Solidesulfovibrio magneticus RS-1: one gene and its partner. Each later gene encodes a partner of the first gene's protein in a complex. Links are inferred from orthologs where the notes say so. Each region holds a gene or a part of one and is shown on either strand. Other genes may lie near its edges. The genes, in order: DMR_RS13150 and DMR_RS05335.

Evidence for each region.
Region 2: the proteins of DMR_RS13150 (region 1) and DMR_RS05335 are in contact, whole or in part, in a cryo-EM structure (PDB 9GE8), measured with the Escherichia coli proteins. The link is inferred for Solidesulfovibrio magneticus RS-1 from one-to-one orthologs.

Annotation. Positions count from the first base shown.
Region 1 is NC_012796.1:3,072,334-3,087,962, forward strand. Bases 4,626-7,773 are described here. They hold DMR_RS13150 (ABC transporter permease), read left to right. Parts: upstream 4,626-4,998; coding sequence 4,999-7,548; downstream 7,549-7,773. Other genes in these bases: DMR_RS13145 (HAMP domain-containing methyl-accepting chemotaxis protein), read right to left, coding at 4,626-4,803; DMR_RS13155 (hypothetical protein), read right to left, coding at 7,555-7,773. Also shown: IS66 family insertion sequence element accessory protein TnpB, read right to left, coding at 1-216; IS66 family insertion sequence element accessory protein TnpA, read right to left, coding at 213-563; DMR_RS13140 (glycosyl hydrolase family 28-related protein), read left to right, coding at 970-2,538; more of DMR_RS13145, read right to left, coding at 2,770-4,625; more of DMR_RS13155, read right to left, coding at 7,774-7,956; DMR_RS13160 (RNA polymerase sigma factor), read right to left, coding at 7,949-8,560; DMR_RS13165 (shikimate kinase), read left to right, coding at 8,722-9,246; DMR_RS13170 (LutC/YkgG family protein), read right to left, coding at 9,549-10,208; DMR_RS13175 (lactate utilization protein B), read right to left, coding at 10,205-11,617; DMR_RS13180 ((Fe-S)-binding protein), read right to left, coding at 11,614-12,336; DMR_RS13185 (citrate/2-methylcitrate synthase), read left to right, coding at 12,478-13,773; DMR_RS13190 (mechanosensitive ion channel domain-containing protein), read left to right, coding at 13,971-15,629.
Region 2 is NC_012796.1:1,277,445-1,292,925, reverse strand. The notes cover bases 489-3,488. They hold DMR_RS05335 (arylesterase), read left to right. Parts: upstream 489-1,619; coding sequence 1,620-2,357; downstream 2,358-3,488. Other genes in these bases: DMR_RS05325 (tetratricopeptide repeat protein), read left to right, coding at 3,151-3,488; DMR_RS05330 (type III pantothenate kinase), read left to right, coding at 2,363-3,154; DMR_RS05340 (ABC transporter ATP-binding protein), read right to left, coding at 950-1,621; DMR_RS05345 (hypothetical protein), read right to left, coding at 489-953. Outside these bases: rnhA (ribonuclease HI), read right to left, coding at 1-435; more of DMR_RS05345, read right to left, coding at 432-488; more of DMR_RS05325, read left to right, coding at 3,489-3,882; eno (phosphopyruvate hydratase), read left to right, coding at 4,046-5,356; bifunctional methylenetetrahydrofolate dehydrogenase/methenyltetrahydrofolate cyclohydrolase FolD, read left to right, coding at 5,750-6,628; DMR_RS05310 (ABC1 kinase family protein), read left to right, coding at 6,846-8,519; DMR_RS05305 (lipoate--protein ligase), read left to right, coding at 8,546-9,517; DMR_RS05300 (tetratricopeptide repeat protein), read right to left, coding at 9,616-10,413; DMR_RS05295 (RNA recognition motif domain-containing protein), read left to right, coding at 10,907-11,185; DMR_RS05290 (protoporphyrinogen/coproporphyrinogen oxidase), read left to right, coding at 11,303-12,682; DMR_RS05285 (M24 family metallopeptidase), read left to right, coding at 12,961-14,049; DMR_RS05280 (DUF4911 domain-containing protein), read left to right, coding at 14,088-14,315; DMR_RS05275 (response regulator), read left to right, coding at 14,404-15,129; DMR_RS05270 (response regulator transcription factor), read right to left, coding at 15,318-15,481. UniProt on the Escherichia coli protein: TesA is a multifunctional esterase that can act as a thioesterase, lysophospholipase and protease.

The DNA of each region.
Region 1 (15,629 bases):
CTCCAGACGCTTGTGCCACAGACAAAAGCCGTTGCGATCCCAGTAGAGCAGCTTGATGATCGTCCGGCTGCGGTTGCAAAAGCCGAAAAGGTGACCGGCAAACGGATCGAGTTGCAGCTGCCGTGAAACCAGGATGGACAGCCCGTCGATGGACTTGCGCATGTCTGTGGCTCCCAGAGCCAAATAAACCCGGACGCCGCTTACCGGCGACATCATAGCCGTGTCAGCGTGCGGACAAGCTTTTCCAGCACCGGCGCGGCGAAGTTGCCTCTGATCTCGATGCGAAAGGCGTTGCCCACGTGCACTAGGATCGGTGCCGGCACGGTTGCCATGTCCGCCTGGGCCGACGCCGGCAGAGGCACGGGAACGAGGGTGACGCAGGACGCGCCCTCCTTGCCAGTCGCTGCCTCCAAACGCTTCCGCCAATAGCCCATGGAACTTTGGGAAAGACCCTGCCGCCGGCAGTAAGCCCCCTGGCTCAGGCCGCTACGATGCCAAGCCTCAATATGTTCAGACCAGTACGCCGCCTTCTCGAAACTGAGCTCTGCTGATGACGCTGCCATGGTCGCCCTCCTGTGGGATAAACCATGACAGAAAACTCAAGCGGCGTAAGAAGGGGTTGATTGACCGGTTACCGACAAACGTATCTGGCTTGTCATAGACAACAGATCAACCCCATGAATTTTCGTAAAAAGCTCTCTCGTATTGCTTAAGGGACGCGACACCAACCCTTTCCTCCGCCCTTTTGCCCAGGTCCCCGGGACTGCGTCCTGCCTGCAACGCCCGGTAGTCCCCACTTTCTGGATTTCCCAACAGCCCATTCCATGCTTCGTGGAAAAACTTTGCTTTTTTCCACAGAGCCCACCGATAGGAATCATGGAATGCCGTCGCCTTGCGCCAACCCTGTTGACTTTTTTCACACAGGCACGACATCTGCAAAGTTCTGGCAAACCCCAAACAGGATGTCCCATGCCGTATCCGATCCTGTCACCATCGTGCCGTGCGCTTGCCCTGTGCCTGCTTGTCCTGGCGGCCTGGCCGACCGCCCCCCTCGTCGCCGCTGAAAACGCCGTAGCCCATGCCGATCCCTACGCCGCCTGGAACAAGGCCGGCCTGCGCACCCCGCCGCCGACGCCGGTGCAAACCGTTTCCGTGCGCGACTACGGCGCAATGGGCGACGGCCGGCACGACGACAGCGCCGCCTTCGAGAGCGCCGTGGCCGCCGTGGCCAAGCCCGGCGTGGTCGCCATACCGGCCGGAACCTACCGCCTCGCCCGCACGCTCAAACTCGCAAGCGGCGTGGTCCTTCGCGGCGAGGGGGCCAAGGCCTCCTTGCTGGTCTTCAACATGGGCGGGACAGCCGATGCGCTTATTGACTTCACCACCTACAACTCCCGCAGTTGGTCCAGCCTGACCCAGGACGCGCCGCTCGGCGCGTCGAGCATGACCCTGTCCAGCGCCTCGAGCATCGTCGTGGGCGACGTCATGGAGATCGAGCAGCAAAACGACCCGGCCAAGATGTATACCGACCCGGAGTGGAACCAGGACTGGGCGCAAAGCGTTGTGGGCCAGTTCGCGGTCGTTACGGCGATATCGGGCCAGACCGTGTCCCTGGACAGGCCGCTTCGCGCCGCTTACGCCACGAACCTGTCCGCCCGGGCCAGGGTCTACCGTATGGGAAAAAACGTCGGCATCGAAGACCTGTCCATCCGCCGCGAAGACCCGGGCAGCGCCGGCGGCGACACCATCCACTTCAAGTACGCCTTTAACTGTTGGGTGCGCCGGGTGGAAAGCCTCGACACCGTCAGCGCCCATATCTACGCCGAATCTTCGGCCGCCATCGAGGTGCGCGACTCCACCTTCAAGCGCTCCCACGACTACGGCGACGGCGGGCGCGGCTACGGCGTAAGCCTGGGCCGCCACGTGTCCGACTGCCTGGTTGAAAACAACGTTTTGAGCACCCTGCGCCACGCCATGGTGGTGAGCCAAGGGGCCAACGGCAATGTTTTCGGCTACAACGCCTCAAGCGGTCGCAAGTGCGAGTCCGACGCCTGGACGCCCTGCGACATCTCAGTGCATGGGCACTATCCCTTCCGCAATCTCTTCGAGGGCAATCTCGTCGAGGAGATCGACGCCACCGACTACTGGGGTCCGGCCGGGCCGGGCAACGTGTTCCTGCGCAACGTGGTCAGCCAGGAAGGCATCGAAATCATGGACGCTTCCCACGGCCAAATGGTACTTGGCAACCTGCTCCTGTCCGGCGGTCCGCTGCGGGTGGAGCAGGGCATCACCGACGTCGTGCTCACTGCCAACACCATCCTGCCGGCAACCAGCGCCGACGGCGGCTGCGACATCACCACCGTGCCGGATAGTCTTTACCTTGCCGCCAAGCCGTCCTTTTTCGCCTCCGCCTCCTGGCCCCTGCTGGCCGACGACCAGACCGCCAACCCAGCCTCCATGCGCGCCGCCGGCGGCGCTTTGTCGCCAGTTAAACCCAATCCGGGCCTCGTTTACGCCATCAATCTGCTGTTGCAGTGATCCCCCAGCCATCCGGCGCTCCATTCCTGTTCCCAAGCAGGGCTTTTACGCCCCGGGCCGACAAACGCCATGCCGCGCCATACGGGGCCACCTTCGCCCACACCTCCCAAACGCCGCTATTTCAGACCTGCTCGGGCCGCCGCGACAACGCCAACCGTCCGACTTGCCCGGCGGCCATAAAAAAGGCCGGACGCGTTCCCGCGTCCGGCCTGGCATTCGTGTCGTGGACCTCTAGAACCGCTCGAACTCGTCGTCGCGAGCATCAAGGTCGATGCCCACGCCGCTGGCGGGCTTGGCGGCCGCGCCGGACGGACGCGCCGCGGCAGCAGGACGCCGGGCCGCCGACGGCAGGGCCTTGACCGGACGATAGGCCGTGCGCCGGGCCGTGGCTCCGTCCACCCGGAAAAAGGCCATGGTGGACTGGAGCTGCTCGGCCTGGCTCGAAAGCTCTTCCGAGGTGGAGGCCATTTCCTCGGAGGCCGAGGCGTTTTGCTGCACCACCTGATCAAGCTGCTGGATGGCCCGGTTGATCTGGTCGGCCCCGGAATTCTGCTCCTGACTGGCGGCCGCGATTTCCTGCACGAGATCGGCCGTGCGCTGGATGTCGGGCACCATCTTGGTGAGCATGGAACCGGCCCGCTCGGCCACTTGGACGCTGGACGACGAGAGTTCGGAGATTTCGGCGGCAGCCGAACCGCTGCGCTCGGCCAGCTTGCGCACTTCGGCCGCGACCACGGCGAAGCCCTTGCCGTGTTCGCCGGCCCGGGCCGCCTCAATGGCGGCGTTAAGGGCCAGCAGGTTGGTCTGGCGGGCGATCTCCTCGATGATGGAAATCTTCTCGGCGATGTTCTTCATGGCCGCCACGGCCGAGACCACGGCTTCGCCGCCCTCCCGGGCGTCCTGGGCGGCCTTGACGGCAATGGACTGGGTCTGTTGGGCGTTCTCGGCGTTCTGCTTGATGTTGGAGCTCATCTCTTCCATGGACGAGGAGATTTCCTCGACGCTGGCCGCCTGTTCCGTGGCCCCCTGGGACATGCTCTGGGCCGAGGCCGAGAGTTCCTCGGAGCCCGAGGCCACGTTTTCCGAGGCCGACTGCACCTCGGCCACGACCTCGCGCAATTTGCCCACCATTTCGTTGAGGGACGCGGCCAGGATGCCCATTTCATCCTTTTGGTCGATGTCGAGCAGCCGGGTGAAGTCGCCTTCGGCCATGGCCTTGGCGAATCCCACGCCCTTGACGACCGGTCCGGTGATGGCCTTGGTCAGGAAGACGGCGATGACCACGCCCAGGATCAGCGCCACGGCCAGGCCGCCCAGCATCACCGAGGAGGCGGTTTCCAAGCTCGAAACGGCGTCGACGGCGATCTTCGTGGTGGCGTCCATGGCGGCCTTGGCCGTGACCTCGGCCGCGTCCTGGACAGCGTTGGCCGCTTCCAGGCGCTTGGCCGCGATATCCTGAAGGGCCTTGAAATTATCGAGATAATCCATGAGGGCTTGGCGGTATTTCTGGGAGGCGTCGCGGATGGCGGTCAGTTGGCGAATGTTGGCTTCGTCGCGGGTCTTGGATCGGATGGCGTCGATAGCCTGGTCAAGTTGGCCAAAGGCTTTGACGGCGTCCTCAATGTGCCGGGGGTCGCGGAAAAGCTGGCCCCGGTAGTTGCCGACCCGAATGGCGGTGATGGCGCTTACGGCATCACTGGCGCCGTCGATCTTATCCACCCGCTCCAGCAACCCGGCAGAGGCGACACCTGAACCGATCTCCTCGCGGATCTTCTTCTGCTGGCTTTCGAGATAGCCCTCGCTGTTTTTGACGATCTCCGCCGCAGCGCCGTCCAAGATTTTGCGCACTCCGGCGATGGCCTCGATGCGGGCATGGGTCTCGGCGATGAGCTTTTCGTATTCCGCTGCCTTGGCCTGGGCTTTGGCCACGTTGTCGCGCAACTGGACCAGTTGGGAGTACTTGTCGGCATGGGCCTTGGCTTCGCCCAAGGAACGCTTGAGGTCGGCGAAGTTGCGCATACCCGCGTCAAACTGCTTTTTGTCCTCGGTATAACCGTAACTGCGCATTTCCAGCATGGTCTGCAAGGCAGCCCGCTCGACGCTGTTGGCGATGGCCAGTTCCGGGATGTACTCTTGCACCAACCGCGTGGATTGGCTTTCCACGCCCCGCATGTTGAACACGGCCATGCCCCCCAGGGCGCAGGCGATGGCGATCAGGAGTCCAAAACCGATGCTGATTTTGACGCCAAGCTTCAAATTCTTCACTGCCGGCCTCCCCTTGACGTGGTGGTATCCCGCGCTTTTCAGTTTCTGATACGGATTCGGGACCTGGGCGCGGTCGTCCTCGGATTGTTTGTTTCTGGCCTATTTTGATGCCTCTTGCAACGCAAACCTCACACTTTTACGGGCATGGACCATTGCCTGCGTTTCCAGTAGGAAATCTCACAGAGGAGTTGCGCCATGAAAAGCTTCATATACGAGCTGTTGTTAGCGGCGCGCCTGGCCCGCCGCGAGCTGCGGGCTGGGCTGCGGGGCTTTGGCGTCTTCGTGGCCTGCCTGGCCCTGGGCGTGGCCGCCGTGGCCGGCTCCAAAAGCCTGTCCGCCGCCTATCTGGCCGGCGTGGCCGAGGACGCCGCAGCGCTTCTTGGCGGCGACGTCGAAGTCGCCTTGTCCCTGCGCCCGGCCTCGCCCGAAGAAAGCCACGCCCTGGCCGCTCTGGGCACGGTCTCCCATGTGGTCACCATGCAGACCATGGCCCGGGGCCGAGATGACAACGCCGGGCGCGCTCTGGCCTCGCTCAAGGCCGTGGACGGGAACTATCCCTTATACGGTTCCCTCGACCTGTCACCGCCCATGACCGCCTCCGAGGCCCTGGAGGCGCGAAACGGCCTGCCCGGCGCGGTCGTCGCCCCGGAACTTCTGGCCCGCCTGGGCGCGCGCCTGGGCGACGTCATCCTCGTCGCCGACGTGCCCCTCGAAATACGGGCGACCATCGTCCGCGAACCCGACGCTTCGACGGGCCTGGTGTCCCTGGGGCCGCGCCTGCTCGTGGCCCAGAGCGCCCTCGAAGGAACGGGCCTTATCGGCCCGGGCATGTTCACCCGCCACGCCTACCGCATCAAGCTCCCGCCAGGGGCCGAGGCCAAGGCCGTCGCCGCGCATGTCAAGGACGCCTATCCCAAAGCCGGCTGGCGCGTGCGCGATCTGGCCTCGGCCCAGCCCGGGCTGACCCGTTTCATGGACCGGCTGGGGGCCGTGACCGGGTTGGTCGGCCTGGCCTCGCTGCTTTTGGGCGGCATCGGCGTATCCCAGGCCGTGGCCGGCTATCTGGGGGGACGCGAAGGCTCCATCGCGGCGCTCAAGTGCCTGGGCGCGCCCCGGCGGGTGGTGGTTTGGACCTATCTGCTGGCCGTGGCCGCCCAGGGCTGCCTGGGCATTGCCATCGGCCTGGCCGTCGGCGCGTCGCTGCCGGCGCTTGTTGCTCCCCTGGCAGCCGGGGCGCTGCCGGTGCGACTGCCGCCCGGCCCCTACCCCGAAGCCCTGGCCCTGGCCGCCGCCTTTGGCGCGTTGGCCGTTTTGGCCTTTTCCCTGCCCCATCTCGTGCAAGCCGGCCGGGTCTCGCCCCTGCTCCTTTTCCGAGGCTACGCCCCGGCCGGAAACGGCCGTCTGCCCTGGCGCGACGCCTTGCCGGGTGTGATCGCCCTGGCCGGGCTTTTCGCCCTGGCCGTGCTGGCCACGCCCAACCGCCGGCTGGGCCTGGGCTTTGTCGTGGCGGCCCTAGGCGCGGCGGCCATCTTCCGGCTGCTGGCCTCAGCCACGGTGCGGCTTGTGCGGCTGGCGCCGCTCCATCGCCCGGGACTGTTCTCCCTGGCCCTTCGGGCCGTGGCCCGGCCCGGCAACCAGGTGGCCCGGGTGCTGGCCGCCCTGGGCCTGGGACTGTCCACCTTGGCCGCCATGACCCAGGTGGAAGCCAATTTCCGCCAGGCCTTTGTGGAAGACATCCCGAAAACCGCGCCGGACTACTTTTTCGTCGATGTCCAGCCGAACCAGTTGCCGGCCTTTCTGGAAACGGCCAGGGGCGTGGCCGGCGTCATCCGGGTGGACGCCTCGCCCATGATCCGGGGGCGCGTGACGGCCATAAACGGCGAAGCCCCGGACGAGTCGCGGGTCAGCGAAGACGTGCGCTGGGCCGTGTCGGGCGACCGGGGGCTGTCCTTTGCCGCGGCCATGCCCGAGGGCACGCGTCTGATCGAGGGGGCGTGGTGGCCCCCGGACTATGCGGGCGAACCACTGGTCTCGGTGGAGGAGGCCGTGGCCAAGGGCATCGGCGTCGGGGTCGGCGACACGGTGACGGTCAATGTGCTCGGCCGGGAGATCACGGCCAAGATTTCGAGCCTGCGGCGGGTCAACTGGCTGACCCTTGGCATCAACTACGTCTTTGTTTTCTCGCCAAACGCCCTGGACGGGCTGCCGGCCACCTGGCTGGCCACGGCCTACACCGACAAGGCCGCCGGCAAGGCCCCGGGCGAGGCGGTCTTCGCCGCCGTCACGGAACGCTTCCCCAATGTCACGGTGGTCGGTATCGGCGACGCCCTGACCGAGGTGCTGGCCGTGGCCGACAAGGTGTCCTCGGCCGTGCGCGCCGCCGCCGCCGCAACCCTCGGGGCGGGGCTGCTCGTTCTTATCCAGTCCCTGGCCGCGGGCCTGCGGCGACGGGCCTACGAGACCGTGATCTACAAGGTCTGCGGCGCGACCCGGCCCGACATCATGACGGTGCTGTGTCTGGAAAACGCCCTGCTTGGACTGTTGGCGGGTCTGGTGGCCCTGGCAGTGGGCACGGCCGTGTCGTTTGGGTTTACGACGTATTTCATGGAGTTGCCGTTTTCGGTCTTTGCCGGTCCGGCCGCCTTGGTTGTGGCCGCCGCCGCCGCCCTGACCCTGGTCTTCGGCTCGGCCGGAGCCTTTGCCATGCTCTCTAGGCGGGTCTTGCCGTATCTGCGAAACGAATAAGCGGGATCAGTCGGCCCCGGCCGGCCGCTCGGGCATGTGGGCGCGCCGCTCGGCTTCGAGGCGATCATAGACAGCCAACTGTCGCGGCGACAACATCGGCCGCACCTGATCATCAATGCGCTGGAACACGATGTCGATATCCGGGCGCATGCGGCCCAGGGCCAAATCGAAATCGCGCCGACCGTTCTCCCAGGCGTCGAGGTAGACGCGGCGCTGCTCGGGACTCAGATCCAGACGCCGCATGGACTCGTCGGCAAACCGTTGGCGCACTTCCTCAAAACCCGCGCCATCGGTGGCCCGCCTTTCCAGCAACGCCTGACGGCTCGACAGCAGCCAGCCCAAGCCGACGCCGACGATCAGAACCGTGACGAGGCTTCCCGCCCCGAATTGCCGTGAACCTTCAGCCATGGTCTTTCTCCAAGAATGCCTTGAGCTTGCGCCTGGCGCGAAAGGCCCGCACCTTGACGTTGACCCGGGTCAATCCCGTGAGTGCCGCCACTTCCTCGACGCTTTTGCCCTCAAGACCTAAAAGCGCGACCAGGAGCCGATCCTTGGGGCCGAGCACGGCCATGGCCGCCTCCAGACGCCTTCTGGCCTCACGCGCCTCACGCCGGGCCGCTTCGCCTTCGTCGGGCAAGGTGTCCTCCAGGCCGCCCACCAGCCCGTCCTCGATCTTGCGCCGGCGCAGCCAGTCGATGCAGGTGTTGGCGGCGATGCGGTGCAGCCAGCCGCGAAACATGCCCCAGTCCCGGAGGCCGCCCAAATTGAGGTAGGCCTTGACGAACACTTCCTGGGCCAGATCCTCGACTCCGGCCGGATCCCGGCAAAAACGGGAAGCCAGATGGGCCACGCCCGGTCCATGCCGCACGACCAGCGCGGCAAAAGCTTGCTGGTCGCCCTCGAAGGCCGCCCGGGCCAAGGCAGCGTCGTCAATGCCTTCCAGACGCGGCCGGGGACGGCCGGACACGCCGTCTTTCAACCGAACGCATTTCTCACCAACACGCGTCGTCATGCAGCAAGCCTCCGCCAACGCCCCTCCCCAGGCGCGTTTGCCTGCTCAGGCGTCGAGCGCAGCCCATCGGTTACACGCCCGCCTCGACAAGCCGCGCCCGGCAGGCTATCTGCACTGCCGGCGGCCGCGTCCCGGCCGCACGCCACCTCCCGGAGCGAGCCATGCCCCTTGCCGCCGACACCAACATCTACCTCATCGGTCCCAGGGCCTCGGGCAAGACCACGCTTGGCCGCAAACTGGCCGAAAGCCTCGGCCGCTCCTTCGTCGATCTCGACGCCCGGTTCGTCGAAGCGCGCGGCGAAACCATCGCCGAACTGGTGGCCCGGGAGGGCTGGGACGCCTTCCGCCGGGCCGAAGCAGACATCCTGGCTGAAACCGCCGCCCAAAAAGGGCTGGTCGCGGCCACGGGCGGCGGCGTGGTGCTGTTGCCGGAAAACCGGGCCCTCCTGGCCAAGGGGCTGGTGCTCTACCTGCAAGCCCACCCCGACCGTCTGGCCGAGCGCCTCATGGCCGATCTCAACCCGGACCAGCGCCCCAATCTGACGCAGCTTGGCCTCAAAGAGGAAATCGTGGCCACCCTGGCCGAACGCGAACCGCTGTATTTCTCCCTGGCCCACGCCTGCCTGCCCGAGCGCCCCATCGACGAATTGCTGGAATATACGTTGCGCGCGCTCAAAATGTTCTAGGGGACTCCACCGTGCCTTTGGCCGAGGGCGCGGCGGCACAAGCGCGCGAAAAGGGCTGCTTTGGGCGCGAGCATAGCTCGCGCCCAAAGCAGCCCTTTTCGCTGACGAGTTGGGGGCTGTAATGCGCCGTTTGCCCGGACATAAGCCGTCCGGGCAAACGGCGCATTACAGCTCTCGTCTTCTCTCGGGCGACCGCCCGCCGACGTCTCTTCGCCCGGCCGACCGGAGCCCGCAAACAGGGGGCCCGGGGGGAATGATTCCCCCCGACCGCCGGAAACTCTTAAAACTCTCCCACTACTCCCTTACAACCAATCCAGCCCGATCACATGCACGGCCAGCGGCCCGTGCACGCCGCGCACGTAAACGAATTCGATGTCGCCGGTGCTGGACACGCCCGAGACACAGTTAAGTGCGCTGGGCATGGGCCCCTGCCCCACCCGCTCCAGCATGGTCGGCAGGTCGGGCACAAGACGCGATCTGGCCACGAAGGCCACATGCAGGCGCGGCACCAGCGGTGTGCCGCGCTCACGTCCCGGGGCGGCGGCCATGACAAGGCTGCCGGTGGCGCACAGGGCGTAGGCCACGGCCGTGACGCCGAGATCCACGGCGGCCAGGCCCGGACAGACGCGCTCGGGCAGCTCTTCCGGGGCAATGACCGCGACCTTGGCCTCGGCCAGGACGCCGGCGGCCGAGACGGCGTCGAGATCGGGATGGTCCCAGCGCACGGCGGTTTTCACGTCGTTGGCGGCCAGATAAGCGGTCAGCGCCTGTCGGGCCTCCTCGGGGGTGCGGGCCATCTCAAAGGTAGGCCCAAGGGTGGTCAGCACGGCGGCGAAGCGCTCGAAATCGGCCACGCCCCCGCCCGGTTTGCGGGGAATGGTCGGGGCCGAGACACGGGGGAAGCCGGCGGCCGTGGCCGCACGCAGGCGACCGAGGATGGCGTTTTTGGCGCGCGTTTTCATGCACGTCCTCCCTGGAGACGCTTAAGCCGGCGAGCGAGGGCCTTGAATCGCCGGGAGAAAGGCCGGGCCAGCCCCGGGAACTCCCGGCAGCGCAGGAAGCGGCCCACCGGCGCGTCCGGGGCCACGGCCGCGACCTCGCGCAGCTTGGGGTCAAACAGGCGGCCAACGGCGGCCGCGCCGCCAAACAGGAGCGGATGCCGGGCCAGCAGGCTGAAGGCCGCCACCGGCAGATCGGTTTCGGTCTCCGACACGCGGCGGCGCAGTTCCTGGAGCAGGGCCGGATGGTCGATGCCGGCCGGGCAGGCTTCCGAGCAGGCGGCGCAGTGGGTGCAGGCGAATGGCTGGCGCGGATCGCCGGGGTTGTCCTTCAAAAGCGGGGAGATGACCGAGCCCATGGGGCCGGGATAGACCGTGCCGTAGGCGTGGCCGCCCACGCTCTGGTAGACCGGGCAGACGTTTAAGCAGGCCCCGCAGCGGATGCAGCGCAGGATGGAGCGCAGCTTGGGATCGGCCAGGATGTCCGAGCGGCCGTTGTCCAGGATGACCAGATGCATTTCCCTGGGGCCGTCGCGTTCGCCCTCGCGCCGCGCGCCGGTGAAAAAGGACAGGTGCACGGGCAGGGTCTGGCCGGTGGCGGCCGGCGGCAGGATGTCCAGGACCACGGCGGCGTCGGCCAGGGTCTCCACCACTTTTTCCAGGGTCATGAGCGCAATGTGGATGGGCGGACAGGAGCCGGAAAGCCGGATGTTGCCCTCGTTTTCCAGCACCGTCACCGTGCCGGTCTCGGCGATGGCGATGTTGCAGCCGGTGATGCCGGCGTCGGCGGCCAGAAACTTCTGGCGCAGGCTGTCCCGGGCGATGCGGGTCATCTCCGGGATGTCGGTGCTGGTGCGGCCGAACTTGCGGGCGAAAAGGTCGGAGACCTGCTCCTTGGACACGTGCAGGGCCGGAGCCAGGATATGCGAGGGGCGCTGGCCGGCCAGCTGGATGATGTACTCGCCAAGGTCGGTCTCCACGGCCTCGATGCCGGCCGCTTCCAGAACCTCGTTGAGCCCCATCTCCTCGCTCACCATGGACTTGCCCTTGACCACGAGCTTGGCCCCGCGCTCGGACAGGATGCGGGCCACAAGCGTAGCTGCCGTCTCGGCCGTTTCGGCGTAGTGGACCCGGCCGCCGACAGCGGTAACGCTGGCTTCGAGCTTTTCGAGCAACTCCGGCAGCTTGGCCAGGGTCTTGTCGCGCACGGCCACGGCCCGGGCCTGGCGCTCGGCGAAGTCGGGCATGGCGTTGACCGAGCGCTGGCGCAGCACGCGGATGTGGCCGATGGCCTTGTGCAGGATGGCCCGGCTTTGGCGGTCACCCAGGGCCTTGGCCGAGGCTTTGGCGAAATCGTGGGCGGTCTTGGTCATATGCCCTCCCCGGCCAGGACCTCGGCCAGATGCAACGCCCGTATCGGCAGGTCGCGCTTGGCCATGGCCGAAGCGATGTTGAGCAGGCAGCTCGGCTCGGCGGTGATGACCGCCTCGGCCCCGCTGGCCACGATGTCGTCGATTTTTTCCGCAACAATGGCTTCGCTGGCTTCGGGGTAGTCGATGCTAAATGCCCCACCAAAGCCGCAGCAGCGCTCGGGCCGGGCCAAGGGGACCAGCGTCAGGCCGGCGACCTTGGCCAACAGCGCCTCGGTGGCCGATCCGGCCCCAAGCACCCGGGTGGTCTGGCAGGAGCCGTGCAGGGCGGCGGTCAGGTCCCAGCGCGCCCCCAGGTCGGTGAGCCCCAGGCGTTCAACCAGGAACTGGCCCAGTTCGAAGGTCTTGGCGGCGACGTGGGCGGCCTGCTCCCGAAACGGGTCATCCTCGGCGAAAAGCGAGGGATAGCGGCGCACCATGGCCGTGCACGAACCCGAGGGACACACCACCACCGGCGCGTCCTGAAATATTTCCACGAACCGCCGGGCCAGGGGCCGCACGAGGTCGGCCCGGCCGCGCTTGTAGGCGAACTGGCCGCAGCAGGTCTGGCCCTTGGGCAGCACCGGCGTCAGGCCGGCCCGGACCAAAACGGCCGTAGTCGCCTCGCCCACTTGCGGCAACACGTGTTCGACCAGACAGGGAATGAAAAGAAACGCTTCCACGAAAAGCCCTCCTTGCAACGGGGCGACACCTTACGCTTTAGACCCGCCGGGTCAAGGCCACAGGCGGCTTGCCGGCCCGCCCGCTTTACAGGAAGGGGGTCCGTTGCTATGGACACCCGTTGCAACAGATAAGGAAGCGCCATGAACGAAGCACCCACCGCCACCTTGACCTATGACGGCAAGACTGTCGAACTCCCTGTCATCATTGGCGATCACGTCGAAAAGGCCCTGGACGTGCGCAAGCTGCGCAGCCAGACCGGCTGGATCACCTTCGATCCCGGCTACGCCAATACGGCGGCCTGCAAGTCGGCCATCACGCATATCGACGGCGAAAATGGCGTGGTGCTCTATCGCGGCTACGACCTTGAAGAGCTTGCCGACAAGGCCACCTTCGTGGAAACGGCCATGCTCATCATGTTCGGCGAGCTGCCGACCCGGGCCGAGCGCGAAGAATTCCGCATCATGCTGCGCGACCAGGAACTGTTGCACGAAGATCTGTTGAGCCACCTCGACGGGTTTCCGCCCAACGGCCATCCCATGTCCATCCTCTCGGCCATGATCAACGCCATGGGCAGCTACTATCCCGAACTCTACGACATCGGCTCGCCCGAGGACTTCCGGCTGGCCGCCGCCAAGATCTTAAGCAAGGTGCGCACCATCGCCGCCTTTTCCTACCGCAAATCCCAGGGGTTGCCGCTCAATTACCCCAACCCCAACCTGGATTACTGCCGCAACTTCCTGCACATGATGTTTTCGGTGCCGTTTTGGACCTACCAAGCCCCGGACCCTGTGGTGCGGGCGCTGAGCATCTACATGCTGTGCCACGCCGACCAGGCGCTCGACACCTCCTGCGCCACGGTGCGTATGGTCGGCTCAAGCCAGGCCAACCTGTTCGCCAGCGTGTCGTCGGGCATCTGCGCCCTGTGGGGCCGCCAGCACGGCGGAGCCAGCTCGGCGGCGCTGACCATGTTCGAGGACGTGGTGGCCGGGCGCACCACCGTGGAGCGCATTTTCGAGGCCTCGAAAACCAGCGCCGGCCGTCTCATGGGCTTTGGCCAGCGGCTTTTCCACGTGGAAGACCCGCGCGCCCGCATCATCAAGCGCACCTACCAAAATCTCGTGAAAAACGGCTACGCCAAGCGCGACGCCTTCCACGACATCGCTTTGGAGATCGAGGAACGCGCCCTGGCCGACGACTATTTCGCCTCGCGCCAGCTCTTCCCCAACACCAACTTCTACGCCAGCTTGCTCCTGCGGGCCATCAACATCCCGCCGCGCATGTTCCCGGTCATCACCGCCATCGGCAACATGCCCGGCTGGATCGCCCACTGGAACGAGGAGACCCACTCCCCGGACCAGCGCATCCACCGGCCGCGCCAGGTCTACATGGGCCGCAAGCGCCACGCCTACACGCCCATGGAGAAGCGCAAGTCCTGATTCCCATGCGCAACAGCCGCCCGGCGGCCGACCCGCGCCCAAGCGCGGCGGCCGCCGTCCCAAACCCGACCGGCGCTTCGGCGCGCCGCCGCGGGTTTGCTCCGTTCCAGGCCTCCGGCGCCGTCCCGGCCGGCCCCACCGACACCCCGGCTTCGCCAACCCGCCGTCCGTTCCCTAGGACGCCCCGGAGAGCCCTCATGCGTTCTTTTCGTCTGCTTGCCTTGTGCTGCCTGTCCCTGACGCTCCTGGCCGTCTTGCCGGCCGCCCTGCCCGCCCAGGACGCGGCCCCGGCCGCCGCCAAGGCCGAACCGGCCAAGACGCCGGACAAGCCCGCCGCCCCCGAGGCCAAGGCCGACGCGCCCAAAGCGCCGGACGCTCCCGCCGCCGAGGCCGGCAAGGAGACGGCCAAGCCGGCCGACAAACCGGTTGACAAAGCCGCCGACAAACCGGCAGAGAAAACCCCGGATAAGCCCGCGCCCAAGGAAGCCGACAAGCCGGCTGCCAAACCGGCCGAAAAACAGCCGGCCGCCAAAGCCTCGGACAAGGCCGGCGAAAAAAACGGCGAAAAAGCCGAGGCCGACGCGCCCAAGGACTGGCAGGTGCTGCTCTCCATCCACCAGGAATCGGTGGTGCAGCAAGCGGCCCGGTTCAAGTCCATGGAAGAGCTGCTCCCCAAAAACGTGCGCAAGTTCCGCTCCGAGCTTTCGGCCCTGGAGGGCAAGCTCGACGAATTGGGGCTCATCATCAGCCTGTCCGGCGGCAATCCCTGGGAACTGCGGGCCGTGCTGGGGGATTTCGCCCGCCTGCGCCGGGCCGTGGAAACGCTTATCGCGCCGTCCCAGGAAAGTCGCGACGAACTCGACAAGATCGCCGCCAGGCTCGATTCCCTCAAAGAGGAGTTCGCCAAGCGCCTGGAAGACGATCCCGAGCAGCCCATCGCCGACGCCATCGGCTACTATCTGCGCTACGTCAAAAGCGTGCGCGCTTCCCTCACCGGCGTGCGCTCCACCCTGGAGAAGGAACTCGGCCCGGCCCGCGAACTGCTTGCCGCCCTGGACAAGGCCGAAGAAGCCCTGCGCTTAAAAATCCCCAAGGCCTGGAAGACCTACTATTTCACGGCCTCCAACGAACTGTTCTCCCACAAGGCCTGGAACGACCTGGAAACCCGTTTCCAGCACTGGGCCAAGTCCAACGCCTCCATGCTGCGTTCCATGACGCGCGGTTCCGACGCCGTCCGGGCCCAGGCCGTGGGCATCCGGGCCGCGTTGGCCCTGGCCGTGCTGGCGGTGGTGTCCGTCATCGCCATCGCCCGATTGCGCCGCCGCATTCCCGGGCTGTACGCGCCCGGCAAACTGCGTCTGGTCTGCCTGCTGGCCGGCTCCGGGCTCATCCTGCACTGGGCGGCGGCCGGCGCGCCGCTGTTGCTCCAGGAGATCGGCAACATCCTGGCCGAGATCCTGCTCGCCGCCGGGTTGGCCGTGTTCTCGCGCTATCTGGCCGAAGCCTCGGGCGCGGCCACGCCAGGGGCCGGCAATCCCCTGCGCGGCCTGTGGGCCATGTTTTCCCTGGGGCTTTTGCTCCAGATCGCCGACATCCCGGAACCGGCCCTGACCACGCTGTGGATGGCCCTGCTGCTCGTATTCCTGCTGGCCACAGGCCGTTTCTTGCGCCGCTATGCCGGGCCGCTGAGGCTCTTTTGCCGGGCCACGCCGCCCCTGACCATGGGCCTGGCCGTCATGGCCGCCCTGGGCTGGCAGCATTTGTCGGTGCTGGTCCTGGCCGGCTGGTTCCTGCTTTTGGCCGCCGTGCAGATCGGGGCCGGGCTGTCGCGCATCGTCACCGCCTGGCAGGCCCGG
Region 2 (15,481 bases), 1.8 Mb from region 1 along the record:
GGCCAGCACGTCGCAGCGCTCGTTTTCGGGGTGGCCGGTGTGGCCGCGCACCCAGCTGAACTTCACCTTGTGGCGGGACAAAAGCGGCAACAGCCGCAGCCACAGGTCTTGATTCTTCACCGGCTTTTTCTCGGAATTGACCCAGCCCTTTTTCTGCCACGAGGCCAGCCAGCGCTTCTCGATGGCGTCGTGGACGTAGCGCGAATCCGTGGTGATGGACACTACGCTGGGCTCGACCAGCTCTTCCAGGGCCACGATGCAGGCCAGCAACTCCATGCGGTTGTTGGTGGTCAGCTTGCGGCCGCCGGAAAATTCCCGGCGTTCGTCGCCGCGAAGCAGCACCGCGCCGTAGCCGCCGGGGCCGGGATTGCCCAGGCAGGCCCCGTCGGTAAAGATGATCACGTTTTGCTGCGGCGCTTTGGTTTCCTCGGTCACGTATCGTCTCCTTTTGCCTTGTCGGCGGCCTCGTCCAGGGCTGAAACGAGAAGCCCCACCGCAGCCAGCAGGCCCTCGCGGGCCTTGCCCGCCCGGCAGGCGGCGTCCAGGTGCTCCCGGGCCAGATCGGCCGGCAGCCCGGCCGGCAGGCCGGCGGCGGCCAGAGGCGGCAGAACCACCCGGCTGCCGGCGCAGTCCGAGGCCGCGTACACGACGATTTTTTTGGGATTATTGGGGGCCGTTGCCGGGAGCGGGTCCGTCCCCAGCCGCACGGCCAGTTCCAGGCCGAAGCGCCCGCGCAGGTGCTCGGCCGCTTCCAGCAGCCACAGCCGGTCCTCGCGGGTAAGCACCCCGGCCGGATCGGCCACCACGCCCCGGGCCTCGGTGCGCGCGATGACCCGCTCGAAATTCTTCTGATAGGCGGCAACGGCCAGGGCGAACACCCCGGCCAGCAACAGTCCGCGCGCCAGCCGCTCCGAGGAGGACCGGCCGCGCGGGACGAAAAACAGCCGCTTCATGACGCGCTCGGGCCGTCCCCGGCCACCCGGCCGTCGCGGATGTGGACCACCCGGCCGCAGCGCTCGGCCAGCCCCGGATCGTGGGTGACGAGAATGAGCGTCATGCCGTCGGACAGGGAAAACAGCAGTTCCATGACCATCTGGCCGGTCTCGCCGTCGAGGTTGCCAGTGGGTTCGTCGGCCAGAAGCAGGCGCGGACGCGGGGCCAGGGCCCGGGCCAGGGCCACCCGCTGCTGCTCGCCGCCGGACAGCTCGGCCGGGAAATGGCCGCGCCGCTGCGACAGCCCCACGGCGTCCAGGGCCTGGGCCGCCCGGTCGAAGGCGTCGGCCCGGCCGGCGAACTCCAGCGGCAGGGCCACGTTTTCCAGCGCCGTCATGGCCGGCACGAGGTGGAAGGCCTGGAACACGATGCCCACGTTGTCGCGGCGAAAGCGGGCCAGCGCGTCCTCGCCCATGGCCGTCAGGTCCTGTCCGGCCACGGTCACCGTGCCGGAGGTGGGAGCGAGCAGTCCGGCCATGAGCATTAAAAGCGTGGTCTTGCCCGCGCCCGAAGGCCCCATCACCGCCGCCACTTCGCCGGCGGCGGCGGCAAAGTCCACCCCGCGCAGGATGTTGACCCCGCCGGCCTGGCTTTGTAACGTCAGCCGCACATCGGACAAGGAAATCATGCACGCCTCCAACATCCCCACAGCGGGCGCGCCGCGCCCCGTGCCGTCCCCGGCAGGATACCAGCTTGCCCGGAAAAGACAAACCGCGCCGGTTTGCCTGGCCCTGGCCCTGGCCCTGGCTCTGGCCGTTCTTGGAGTTTTCATGCCGCAGACCGCCCCGGCCGCAACCCTGGCCGCCCTGGGCGACAGCCTCACCGCCGGCTGGGGACTGCCCGCCGCCGACGCCTACCCGGCCAAGCTCGCCCGCGCCCTGGCCGCGCGCGGCTATGACGTGGACATCCTCAATTTCGGCATCTCCGGCGACACCACCGCCGGCGGTCTGGCCCGCCTCGACGCGGTGCTGGCCGCCAAACCGGCCGGCGTCATCCTGGAACTCGGGGCCAACGACATGCTGCGCGGCCTGCCCACGGCCGTGCCCCGGGACAACCTCGACGCCATCCTGGCCCGGCTCAAGGCGGCCGGCATCCCGGTCCTGCTCTGCGGCATCCAGGCCATGCGCAACTACGGCCTGGGCTACGCCCGCGACCTCGACGCCGTCTACGCCGAGCTGAGCAAGAAATACGACGCCGTGCTCTACCCGTCCTTTCTCGACGGCGTCACCGGCGTTCCCGGCCTGACCATGCCCGACGGCCTGCATCCCACCGCCGCCGGAGTGGACGAAATGGTGCGGCGCAGCCTGCCCGCCGTGGAAACCTTTCTCTCGCGCCTGGGCGTGCGCCCGGCCGGCGCGCCGTAACCGCCATGCCCGCCCTTTTAGTCGACGTCGGCAACACCAACATCAAGTTCGGCCTGGCCGAGGCCGGCGGCCTGCTGTCGTCCTTTGCCCTGCCCACCGACCGCAGCGCCACCCCGGACAGCCTGGGTCTGGCCCTGGCCTCGGCGTTGCCCTTTCACGGCTGCCGGCCGGCCGACATCGAGGCCGCCGTGGCCTCCAGCGTGGTGCCGCCGCTTAATCCCATCATCGAACACGCCATTTCGCGCTATCTCGGCGTGCGGCTGCGCTTCGTGCCCACGGACATCCCCATACCGCTCAAAAACCTCTACGGCCGGCCCCACGAAGTCGGGGCCGACCGGCTGGTCACGGCCTTTGCCGGCCGCCGGGCCGTGGGCGCGGCCTCGGTCATCGTGGTGGATTTCGGCACGGCCACCAATTTCGACTGCGTCCAGGACGACGCGTTCCTGGGCGGGCTCATCTGCCCGGGCCTCATGACGTCGCTGTCCGGACTGGTCAGCAAGACAGCCAAGCTGCCCCACGTGGCCCTGGACCCGGGCGACGGGGCGCTGTCCATCGGCCGCTCCACCACGGACTGCATCAACCAGGGCTTTGTCTTCGGCTTTGCCGACATGGTGACGGGCGTCACCGCCCGCCTCAAGGCCCACCTCGGCGGCGACGTCCACGTGCTGGCCACGGGCGGTTTTGCCGAGAAACTCGCCCCCATCTGTCCGGTCATCCGCGACGTGCGGCCGGAACTGTTGCTCGAAGGGTTGCGGCAATTGTGGCTGGCCTCAAGCCGGCCGGGAGGCCGGAAATGACGATACTGCCGGAGATTCTCGGCTGCTACCAGTCCGAGAAGCGCGAGAAGATGGGCGGCCAGGGCGGTTCCGGACGCGGTTTTGTCCAGCGCATCGACTGGCTGGCCATGAAGCTCGGGCCGGCCCGCATCGTCATCTTTCCCCTGGACGAAAAACATCTGCCCATGCCCCTGCAAAAGATCGTCACGCCGGAAGAATTCCTGCGCCATTTCGTGCCGGCCCCGCTGCTCTACAGCGAGCGCATCGCCCCGGCCGCCTTGGTGCTGGCCAGGCTGCTGCGCGACGTCGGGCCGGGCCTGGACCACAAAACCCTGCCCCCGCCCGAACAGGCCCTTTTCCTGGTCATCCTGGCCGCCCTGGCCGCCGCCGGCCGGCCCGACTCCGGCGAGGACGCCCTGGCTGTGCTCCAAAGCAGCGGCGCGGCCACGGCCGAAGGCCAAAAGCTCGCCATAAACGCCTTTGGCATAAGCCTTCGCAAAAGCGGCGATTTCGACGGCGCGGCCAACTACTACCGCAAGGCCCTGGAGCTTTCCCCCCACGACGAACGCCTGATGTTCAACCTCGCCCGCACCCTCTACGAAAAAGGCGACGCCGCCGGCTGCCGGACGCTCCTGGAAAAGGCCGTGGCCGCCGACCCGGACTTCGCCGAGGCCAAGGCCTTCCTGCGCTACCTGGCCCGCCACGCCAAACCGGCCGGCGTCGAAGACTTCCCGGACATCACGATCTGACGAAGCCTGGGCGACATTCCCGATCCCCCCGCCGCCTCCGGCATTTTGCCCGACCCCGGGGCTTATAAATCGTTTGGAATTGCGCTACAGCCAACAGTGTCGGGCCACGCGGCCCGCCTTCCACGCACACAACGCCAAACCCCATACTTTCAAGGAGACCATCATGAGCACCATAGCGGCCGTTTGGGCCAGGGAAATCCTCGATTCGCGCGGCAATCCCACCGTCGAGGTGGAGGTCACCCTGGAATCCGGCGCGTCCGGCCGGGCCGCCGTCCCCTCGGGCGCGTCCACCGGCTCCCGCGAAGCCCTGGAAATGCGCGACCAGGACGCCTCCCGTTACGCCGGCAAAGGCGTCACCAAGGCCGTGGAGAACGTCCAGGGCGAACTGGCCGACACCGTCATCGGCATGGACGCCCTGCAGCAGGTGGCCATCGACAACCTCATGATCGACACCGACGGCACCGAGAACAAATCGCGCCTGGGCGCCAACGCCATCCTCGGCGTGTCCCTGGCCGTGTGCCGCGCCGCCTCCAACTTCCTGGGGCTGCCGCTGTACCAGTACATCGGCGGCATCAACTCCAAGGTGCTGCCCGTGCCCATGATGAACATCATCAACGGTGGCGCGCACGCTCCCAACAACCTGGACATCCAGGAATTCATGATCATTCCCCTTGGCGCGCGCACCTTTGCCGACGCCCTGCGCATGGGCGCCGAGACCTTCCACACCCTCAAAAAGATCCTGGCCGCCGACGGCCACATGACCGCCGTGGGCGACGAGGGCGGCTTTGCCCCCAACCTCAAGAGCCACGACGAAGCCTTCAAATACATCATCAAGGCCATCGAGGAATCCGGCTACCGCCCGGGTTCGGAAATCTCCCTGGCCATCGACGCCGCCGCCTCGGAATTCTATAAGAACGGCAAATACGTGCTCACCGGCGAGAACCTCTCCCTGTCCTCGACCGAAATGGTCGATTACTTGGGCGGCTTCGTCGAGCGCTATCCGCTGATCTCCATCGAGGACGGCCTGGCCGAGTCCGACTGGCCGGGCTGGAAGACGCTTACGCTGAACCTCGGCGAACGCATCCAGCTCGTTGGCGACGACATCTTCGTCACCAATCCCGACATCCTGGCCGAAGGCATCGACCAGGGCGTGGCCAACTCCATCCTCATCAAGCTCAACCAGATCGGCACCGTCACCGAGACCCTGGACACCATCGAGATGGCCAAACAGGCCGCCTACACCACGGTGGTCTCCCACCGCTCGGGCGAGACCGAGGACAGCTTCATCGCCGACCTGTCCGTGGCCGTCAACGCCGGCCAGATCAAGACCGGCTCGCTGTGCCGCTCCGACCGCCTGGCCAAGTACAACCAGCTGCTGCGCATCGAGGAAGAGCTGGAAGATATGGCCATCTACTACGGCCCGGTCATGGCCGGCCAGTGGTACGAAGAAGAGCCCGAAGGCGACGAAGAGTAGAGAAGAAAAGAAGAGAAAGACGAAGACTGCCTCCGGCGGCCGGGAGGGGCTAAGCCCCTCCCGGACCCTCCCTGAAAGGGGGAAAGGGGCCAGGCGGGGCTTCGTGAGACGCCCTGGGAACCAGTGAGGGTTTCCAGGGCGTTTTTGCTTTTGCTGGCCGCTTCGGCCAGTGGAAACCCTTTCTGCCACGCTGCCGCCCGCCGTCCCAGCCTCGCCCCCCCCTTTACCCCATGTCAGGGGTCCGGGGGGCTGAGCCCCCCGGCCGCCGGAGGCCTCTTCCTCCTCGCCTTTCCACCTCGCATCAGTAGACGACGCCCGCCTGCCCGGTTAAGAGTGTCGCCGTGACGTCGGCGGCTGGGGCCGCTGTTGACCGCTTTCCAAGGAGATTTCGCCATGCTGCTTATTGACGGCAAGAAAGTCGCGGCCGAATTGCGCCAGCGCGTGAAAAACGACGTGGACGCCCTGGTGCGCCAGCACGGGCGCGCCCCGCATCTGGCCGTCATCCTCGTTGGCGAGGACCCGGCTTCCCAGATTTACGTCCGCTACAAGGAAAAGGCCTGCGAGGAAGTGGGCTTCGTTTCCCGCATCTGGCGGCTCGACGGCGGCATCGGCCAGTGCGCCCTGGAGAAGCTCATCACCGAACTGTCCAGCAGCGAGGACATTGACGGCATCCTGCTCCAGCTGCCTCTGCCCAAGGGTTTGGACGCCCAGCGCTGTCTGGCCCTGGTCGATCCCAAAAAGGACGTGGACGGCTTCCATCCCGAAAACGTCGGGCGGCTGTCCATCGGGTTGCCCTGCCTCAAGCCGTGCACGCCGTTTGGAGTCATCAAGCTTCTGGAATATTACGGCCTTTCCCCGGCCGGCAAGCGGGCGGTGGTCATCGGGCGCAGCAACATCGTGGGCAAGCCCATGGCCATGCTGCTCTCTGCCGCCTCGCCTTTCGGCAACGCCACGGTGACGGTGTGCCATTCGCGCACGCCGGACCTGGCCGCCGTGGTGCGCGAGGCCGACTTCATCGTGCCGGCCATCGGCAAGCCCAAGCTCATCACCCGCGACATGGTCAAGCCCGGCGCGGTCATCGTGGACGTGGGCATGAACCGCCTGCCTGACGGCAAGCTGTGCGGCGACGTGGACTACGACAACCTCACCGACGTGGCTTCGGCCATGACGCCGGTGCCCGGCGGCGTCGGCCCCATGACCATCGCCACGCTCATGAGCAACACCGTGGAGGCCTACCGCTGGCGTCGCCAGCCCCCAGATTGCCCGATCTAGGCCCCAAGGGCGCGCGTGATATACCACCGGCCGTCCATCCCCCCTTTCAGGGAGGGTCCGGGAGGGGGTTACCCCCTCCCGGCCGCCGGAGGCATTCTTCTCTTCCTCCTTGGCCTCTCCGCCCCAGACCCTCGCGCCGCGTCCACGAGAAGCAACAGCGAAAAACCAGTAATTTTTCTTAAAAAATACTCTCGTATTTTTTAAGGGACGCGCCGCCATGCTGTCACTCGCCTCGATACCGCATTTCGCCAGAAACGCCCGCAGATTCCGGGAAATCGCCGGGGTGCTGGCGCGTTACGGCCTGGCCGAGTTTCTGGCCGCCACGGACCCGGCGTTTTTAAAAGACCTGCTGGTCAGCCCGTCGGGGGCCAGTCTGGCGACGCTGAAGCGTGAGGAACGGCTGCGGCTGGCCCTGACCGAGCTTGGGGGCACGGCCATCAAGCTTGGCCAGATACTCAGCACCCGGGCCGACCTCGTGGGGCCGGAGGTGGCGGCGGAACTGTCCAGACTGCGGGCCGACACCGAACCCGATGCGCCCGAGGCGGTGGAGCGCACGATCCGCGAGGCGCTTGGCGCGCCGGTGGAAGAACTCTTCGAGGGCTTTGATCCCGTGCCCATGGCCAGCGCCTCCATTGGCCAGGTGCATCGGGCCAGGCTGCCGGACGGCACGGCGGTGGTGGTCAAGGTGCGCCATGCCGGCATCGAGGAGCGGGTGCGGGCCGATCTCGACATCCTCATGGGCCTGGCCGAACTGGCCGAGCGGGGGGTGGTGGAGCTGCGGCTGTATCAACCCCTGGCCGTGGCCGCCGAGATGCGCCGCACCATCCTGCGGGAACTCGATTTCGTGCGCGAGGAGCGCAATCTGCGCCATTTCGCGGCCAATTTCGCTTCCGAGCCGGGCGTGGCCTTTCCGCGCCCCTATCCCGAGCGCTGCGCCCGGGAAGTGCTGACCATGGAAGAGCTGGTCGGGGAGCCGCTGTCGCGTCTGGCCGGGGAGCTTTCGCCCGAGGCCGCGGCCCGGCGCACGGCCATGGCCAAGCTTGCCGCCGACGTGTTCCTGGAGATGATTTTCCGCGACAACTTCTTCCATGCCGACCCGCATCCCGGCAATCTGCTGGTGCTGCCCGGCGACAGGCTGGGCATCCTGGACTGCGGCATGGTCGGGCGCATCGACGAGCGCACCCGGCGGGCCATGGAGGACGCGCTTTTGGCCGTGGCCGAGGGCGACGCCGAGGGGCTGACCGAACAGGTCATGCGCATCGGCCGGCTGCCGCCGGGCCTGGACCGGGCGGCGCTTAGGGCCGACATTGAGGATTTCGTGGCCGATTACGCCAGCCAGGAGCTTGGCGCGTTCGACCTGGGCGGGGCCATGGCCGACGTGGCCGCCATCGTGCGCCGCCACGGCATCCTGCTGCCGCCGGTGGTGGCCCATCTCATCAAAGTCTTTGTGGTGCTGGAAGGCGCGTCGCGAACGCTCTCCCCGGGCTTTTCGCTCATTGACGTCATCGCGCCCTACGCCGGCAAGATCATCGCCCGTCGGCTTTCGCCCGGGGCGCTTTTCACCCGCGCCCGGCGCAGCTGGCGCGACTGGAACGCCCTGGTCGAGAGTTTCCCCCGCGACGCCGCCGAGATCCTGCGCCGCGCCCGCGAGGGCCGGCTCGACGTGCACCTCGTCCACCGGGGCCTGGACGCCACCATAAACCGCCTGGTCTACGGCATCGTCACGGCGGCGCTGTTTCTCGGCTCCTGCCAGGTGCTGGCCAGCCGCGTGCCGCCGCTCGTCTTCGGCATCTCGCTCTTCGGGGCGCTCGGGTGCGCCGCCGCCGTGCTGCTCGGCCTACGGCTCCTTCGCGCCGTCAAACGCTCCGGCGAACTTGGCCCCGATTCCTGACAACCGCCAGCCGCAAAGGATCTGCCGTGCGCGCCATTTTGCTTGAGACCACCGATCCGGCCGTTAATCTCGCCACCGAGGAGTGGCTGCTCAAAAACGCCGCTACCGACGTGTTCATGCTGTGGCGCAACGCCCCGGCCGTCATTGTCGGGCGCAACCAGAACACCCGCGCCCAGATCGACGAAGCCTTCGTGCGGGAGCGGGGCATCCCGGTGGTGCGCCGTTTAAGCGGCGGCGGCGCGGTCTTCCATGATCTGGGCAACGTCAATTTCACGTTCATCAGCCTCGGCGGCGGGGCCATGGACTTTAGGGGCTTCACCGCCCCGATCCTGGCGGCGGTGGCGGCCCTGGGCGTGCAATGCGCCTTCGAGGGACGCAACGACCTGACCATCGAGGGCCAAAAATTTTCCGGCAACGCCCAGCACGTCTGGCGCGACCGGGTGCTGCACCACGGCACCCTGCTCTTTGACGCCGACGTCTCCCATCTGACCGGGGCGCTACGGGTCGATCCCGAAAAATACCGCGACAAGGCCGTCAAAAGCGTGGAAAAGCGCGTCACCAACATCGCCGCCCACCTGCCCGCGCCCATGGCCGTGACCGACTTCATGGGCCACGTCATGGGGCATGTCTGCCCGGGCGCGGCCCCGGGCGACTTGGCGCTGGCCCCGGACGAGGCCGCCGGCGCGGCCGGGCTGGCCGAGAGCCGCTACCGGACCTACGACTGGAATTTCGGGGCCTCGCCGGCCTACGGCTTCACCCGGACGCGCCGCACGCCCGGCGGGCTCATCGAGGCCCATCTGGACGTCAAAGGCGGCGTCATCCTTGCGGCGCGGCTTCTGGGCGACTATTTCGGCCGGCGCGACGTGGCCGAGCTGGAAGCGGCGCTGGCCGGCTGCCGCCACGACCGCGACGCCCTGGCCGAACGCTTGGGCGGGGTGGAGCTGGGCGAGTATCTGCTGGGCGTGGGCGTGGAGGATTTGGTGGAATGTTTGTTTTAGGGGGTGGGGGAAAGAGGAAAGAATGCCTCCGGCGGCTGGGGGCCTGAGGCCCCCAGACCCCCCAAGTGGGAAAATGATAAAGGGGGTTGCGAGGCCGGTCAGACGTCTTGCGCGGGCGGGGACGCAGCCCCAGGCGTAGCGTCGCCAATGGCTGCCGTGGCCGCCTGGCGGCGGGCCGCCTTGGCCAGCTTGGCCGCGATGAGAAAACCGGAGTTGAGCGCCAGACAACGCTCGGCCGCCTCCACCGCGCCGTCGTACTCCTCCAGTTCGTAGAGCACCCGGCCGAGATTAAACAACAGGTTCTCGTCGTTTTCGCTGACGGCCAGGGCTTTCTCGTAATACGACTTGGCCAGGGCCAGCAGCCCGGCCTTGCGCATCCGAATGCCGAATTCGTTGAACAAAAACTTGTTTTCCGGGCCAAAGGCCAGCTCGATGCCCATGATCTTGTCGAAAATGTCGCGGGCGTCGTCGAGCTTGCCGCCGGACAGGTAGGCGTTGCCCAGGCCGAAGATGGCGCGCAGGTTCTCGGCGTCGTAGGCCAGGGCTTTCTGGAAGGATTCCTCGGCCCGCTCCAGCCGGCCGGCCTCCAGATGTTTCTCGCCCCGCTCCAGCTCGGCCTGCATGGCTTCCATGCGCGGCTTGACCAGATTGTAGTACATGAGCGGCTCGGGCTTGAACTTCTGGAGGAATTCCTCCTCAGTGATCGGCGTGACCTCGCCGCTGGGCACGCTGTTGCCGTTTAAGGCCTGCACGCTGATGCCCGCCTCAGGTGTTTTTTCGGCGTAATAATAGATCGCGCGTTCAGCGCTCTGCGTGGTGCCGCCAAACCCTGTCTTGTAGGTTTCCCGCACCGATACGGCCACGGCGAAACGTTTGGCCCCGATTTTTCCCGTCATGGCGTCGTACAGCCCTCCCTGACGTTGGTGCGCTTGGCCTGCGCTCGAGCACACAGGGGCAGGATAGTCCATTTCACCGCTGAAAGCATCCTCTTTGCGTCGGAATAAACGCCCTCAAGACGGGTTTGGAACAACGCAAACCGGAAAAATTTCAGGGCCTAAGGGAGAAAAGGAACAATTTTTCCTTGCCAGCCACTGACCGGTTCGTTATCGTTTTCCATGTTCGCTCAAACCCGTGACGACTTCGCGTGTGGTGCGTGACCGTCCTCCCCGTGTTTGCGCGGCGAGACTCTAACGGAGTCTGGAATACGAGTGCGCAACGCCTGCCATACCTTTCTTCGCCGTCCCGACGGACAGGCGCACTCCAACTGTCAGGCCTTCACGGCCCTTGGGCCGATGGGTTTGTCCTGGGGAGGAGCGTAGCCGGCGGGTAGCCCTCCTCCGTCCACGCTTCGCGTTCGCTGACGTCAACCGTTTTGGGAGTCCGTGTCTCATGTCCAAAAACATCTATGTTGGCAACCTGCCCTTCCGCACCACCGAGGAAAGCGTCCGTGACCTGTTTGGCCGTTACGGCCCCGTCCAGTCCGTCAAACTGATTTCCGACCGCGAGACCGGCAAACCGCGCGGCTTCGGATTCGTGGAGATGGACGACGACGCCGCCGCTGACGAAGCCATCCGGGCCCTGGACGGCGCCGAGTTCGAAGGCCGTAGCCTCAAGGTCAACGAGGCCAAGCCCCGCGCTCCGCGTCCCCCCCGCCGCCCGGCCTGGTAAACGACCGGCGCAACATCTTTCCTCCCGGGACCGGCTCGTCCGGCCCCGGGAGTTTTATTCTCCTTTGCCGGCTGGCCCTTTTCTTGCTCGCCTGCCCCCACCCTCCCGGAGGCAACCATGCGCGTCAAATATCTGATCATCGGAGCCGGCCCAACGGGCCTTGGCGCGGCCAACCGCCTGGCCGAACTCGGCGAAAACGATTTCCTCGTCCTGGAACGCCATCCCTATCCCGGCGGCCTGGCCGCCAGCTTCACCGATGCCGCCGGCTACACCTGGGACGTGGGCGGACACGTCGTTTTCTCCCACTACAAAGCCTTCGACAAGCTCCTCGATGAACTGCTTGGCGACGAGGTCCTGCGCCACCAGCGTGAATCCTGGATTCGCCTGGCCGGAACCTTCGTTCCCTACCCCTTCCAAAACAACATCCGCCGACTGCCCCCGGATCTCGTTTGGGAATGCGTCGAAGGGCTGCTGGCCGCCGGCCGCGACGCCGCAGCCGGAGTCCACCCCGATGCGCCGGCCAACTTCCGGGAATGGATAGACCGGGTGTTCGGCCCGGGCATCGCGCGGCTGTTCATGGTCCCCTACAATTTCAAGGTCTGGGCCCATCCGGCCACGGCCATGTCCCACCGCTGGATCGGCGAGCGCGTCTCGGTGGTGGACGCCGGGCGGGTGGTCAAAAACATCATCTACGGCACGGACGACGTGGCCTGGGGTCCCAACAACACCTTCAGCTTTCCCCTGCGCGGCGGCACGGGCGAGATCTTCCGCCGCCTGGCCCGTCGTTTCGCCGACCGGCTGCGCCTGGGCGAAGCCTGCCGCCGGGTCGATCCGGCCGAAAAGACCGTGCTCACCGCTTCTGGCGACGTCATCGTCTACGACCATCTGCTGACCACCGGCCCCCTGGACCGTTTCGTGGCCGACCAGCTGGAAGGGGCCAGCCCGGCCATGATCGAGGCGGCCGGACGGCTCAAGCACAGCGGCTCGGTCATCCACGGCCTGGGCTTTGCCGGCGCGCCCCCGGACCCGCGCTGCTGGATGTATTTCCCGGAAGCCGACTGCCCCTTCTACCGGGTCACCAATTTCCACAACTATTCGCCCTTAAACACCCCCGATCCCGACGGCATGATCCCGCGCAGCCGGGCGTTCATGACCGAGACGAGCTTTTCCGCCCACAAGCCGGCCGACTTCGCCGGCCTGGAGCGGGCCACCGTGGACGGCCTGGTCGCCACAACGCTTCTGGCTCCGGCCGACGTCGCCGGCCAGAACGCCTCCTGGGAGATGCGGGTGGACTACGCCTACCCCATACCCTGCCTGGAGCGCGACGCCGCCCTGGCCGTGCTCCAGCCGGCCCTGGAGTGCCTGGGCATCCAGTCCCGTGGACGCTTCGGCGGCTGGAAATACGAGGTCGGCAACATGGACCACTCCATCATGCAGGGCATCGAATGGGCCCAGCGGCACGTCCTGGGACAACCGGAAACCGTCTACACGCTTTAACAACCTGCCTCCGACGGCTGGGGGCCTGAGGCCCCCAGCCCCCCCACATGGAGAAATGTTTAGAGGGGGTTCGGCGAGGGTTGGCGCTTTGTCGGCCGGAAAGCCCAAAGACCGTCGATGACGCTTGACGGAAAACACCGTTGCCCCGGCGCGTCGGCCAGCCGAGGACGGCAGGTGTTTCCCCGGGCCATGTCCCGTCGGGCCGCTGGCCGGTTGACGTCGCCGGCCCGATCTGAAACACCTTCGCGGGCGGGCGCGTCCCGCCTGAAGGAGATGCCATGACCGCCACAGCCACAAGCGGCTGCCCCGTTTTCGCTGGCCGCCGCGACCGCTTGCGCGCCGCCCTGGCCGCCATGGGCCACGACGCCCTGCTCGTGTCCCACGCCGCCAACCGCTTCTATTTAAGCGGCTTCGAACTCCACGATCCCCAGTGCAACGAGAGCGCCGGCTATCTCGTGGTCACGGCCGACGGCGACGACTATCTCTTCACCGACGCCCGCTACCGCGACGCTGCCTTGCGCCTGTGGCCGGAACAAAACCTCTGCATCTACGGGGCCGGGCGCTACGCCGCCATCACGGATTTTCTCAAGGCCCGGGGCGTGACTCGCCTGGGATTCGAGCCGGCCAGCCTGTCCTTCGACGTCCACGGCCGACTGTCCGCGCTGATGCCCATGACACCCGTGGCCCTGGCCGTGGAACCGCTGCGACTGCGCAAGGACGCCGCCGAGATCGCCCGGATGCGCCGCTCGGCCGCCATCAACCACGGCGTCATGGCCAGCCTGCCGGACATTCTCCTGCCCGGACGCACCGAGGCCCAGGCCGCCTGGGAGATCGAAAAACGCTTCCGCGACCTCGGAGCCTCCGAGCTGGCCTTTGCCCCCATCGTGGCCGTGGACGCCAACGCCGCCCTGCCCCATGCCATCCCCGGGGAGACCGTCATCGCCGACGGCTGTCTGGTCCTGGTGGACGTGGGCGGCCGGGCCGACGACTACTGCTCGGACCAGACCCGCACCGTCTGGGTCGGGGCCAAGCCCCCGGCGCGCTTCACCGAGATGCTCGCCCGCGTCCAGACCGCCCAGGCCGCCGTGCTGGAGCGCATCGGCCCGGGCATGGCCTGCCGCGAGGCCTATGCCCTGGCCCGGGAGGTCTTTGCCCGGGAAGGCGTGGCCGAACGCTTCACCCATTCCCTGGGCCACGGCATCGGCCTGGAGACCCACGAAGGCCCAAGCCTCAACCCCTCGGCCGAGAGCGTGCTGGAACCGGGCATGGTCGTCACCGTGGAGCCGGGCCTGTACTATCCCGAATGGGGCGGTGCGCGTTGGGAACACATGGCCCTTATCACCGAAACCGGACGCGACATCCTGTGAGCCGGCGCAGAAGGCCGCCCCGGCGGCGTCGCCATCCCGTGCCGACCGGTTCGGCCCGGCTGTATGTGCGCCTGGCCTCGGCCAACGTGTCGCTGTTGACGTTTTTTCTCCAGGCCGAGGACAATCTGGCCCTGCCCACGGTGGTGGACCGGTTCGCCGCCGTGGTGCGCCTGATCTACAGCCCGGACGAGGCCGGCCGGGTGGAAACGTTTTTGCGCGACTTCACCGCCGTCTGCCCCGAAGCCGCCGTGTGCCTGCGGCCCTGACGCGCCCTTCCCCCTTGCGCTTTTCCGCCCAACGGCTATCCTCAATCAGCTAAAAATGAAACCGTCGGCCCCTGTCCCCGGATACGCCATGGAACCAGCCACCGCACCCCCTCGCCTGCTGCTTGTCGACGACAACCGCGACAATCTGGCCCTGATTCGCCTCTACCTGGAAAGCGACCATTACCGCATCGACGAGGCCGAGAACGGCGTCCAGGCCGTGGAGCTGTTCGCCGCCGCGCCCTATGATCTGGTGCTCATGGACTTGGAGATGCCTGTGGTGGACGGCTACGAAGCCACCCGACGCATCCGGGCGCTGGAACGGCAGCGAGGAGCCGTCCCCACGCCCATCCTGGCCCTGACCGCCCATGCCCTGGATGAACACCGGCTGCTTTGCCAGCAAGCCGGATTCACCGATTTTCTGGCCAAGCCCGTGCGCAAGGCGGCCGTGCTGCGCACCCTGCTCCACTATCTCGGGCCGGAAGGCGAGTCCGCCGAACCGACCAAGCCCCGGCCCCCCAACACCGACGCCCCAAACCCTGGCCGATTGGCCGCCCTGCTGCCTCTCTTTTACGACTTGGCCAGCCAGACCTTGGATGCGGCCCGCACCGCCCTGGACCAGGGCGACCTGGACCAAGCCCGCCGCCAGAGCCACAAACTCAAAGGGTCGGCCGGCTCTTACGGCTTCCCCGAACTGGCCAAAGCAGCCGCCGCCCTGGAACGAGCGGCCGACGCCGGCAACGCCAAGGCCGCCGCCGCCGCCCGGGACTGGGCCGCCGCCCTTTTGGCCAAGGCCCGTCTGGACTGGCCGGTGTAAATAAGGGGAGAGAGAAAGAGGCCTCCGGCGGCCGGGGGCCTGAGGCCCCCGGACCCCCCGCATGGAGAAGGGTTTCAAGGGGGTTCGGCGTTAAGCGGCAAGGGGTCGGCCGAGGAAAGGCGCTGACGATGCCCCGGCGAACCGCGACGGGTGACCAGGATCGGGCGGGGCAAGGGAAAGGGAAGCGATCAGTCGGCGGCGGGGCCGATCAGGGCCGTCACTTTATCCAGCAGCGTGACTTCGCCGAAAGGTTTTTCGAGCACCGCATCGGCCCCGAAAATGGTGGCGTGGCCCAGCAAATCCATGCCGATCTTGGCCGAACCGCCGGAAATGGCCATCACCCGGCAGGTCT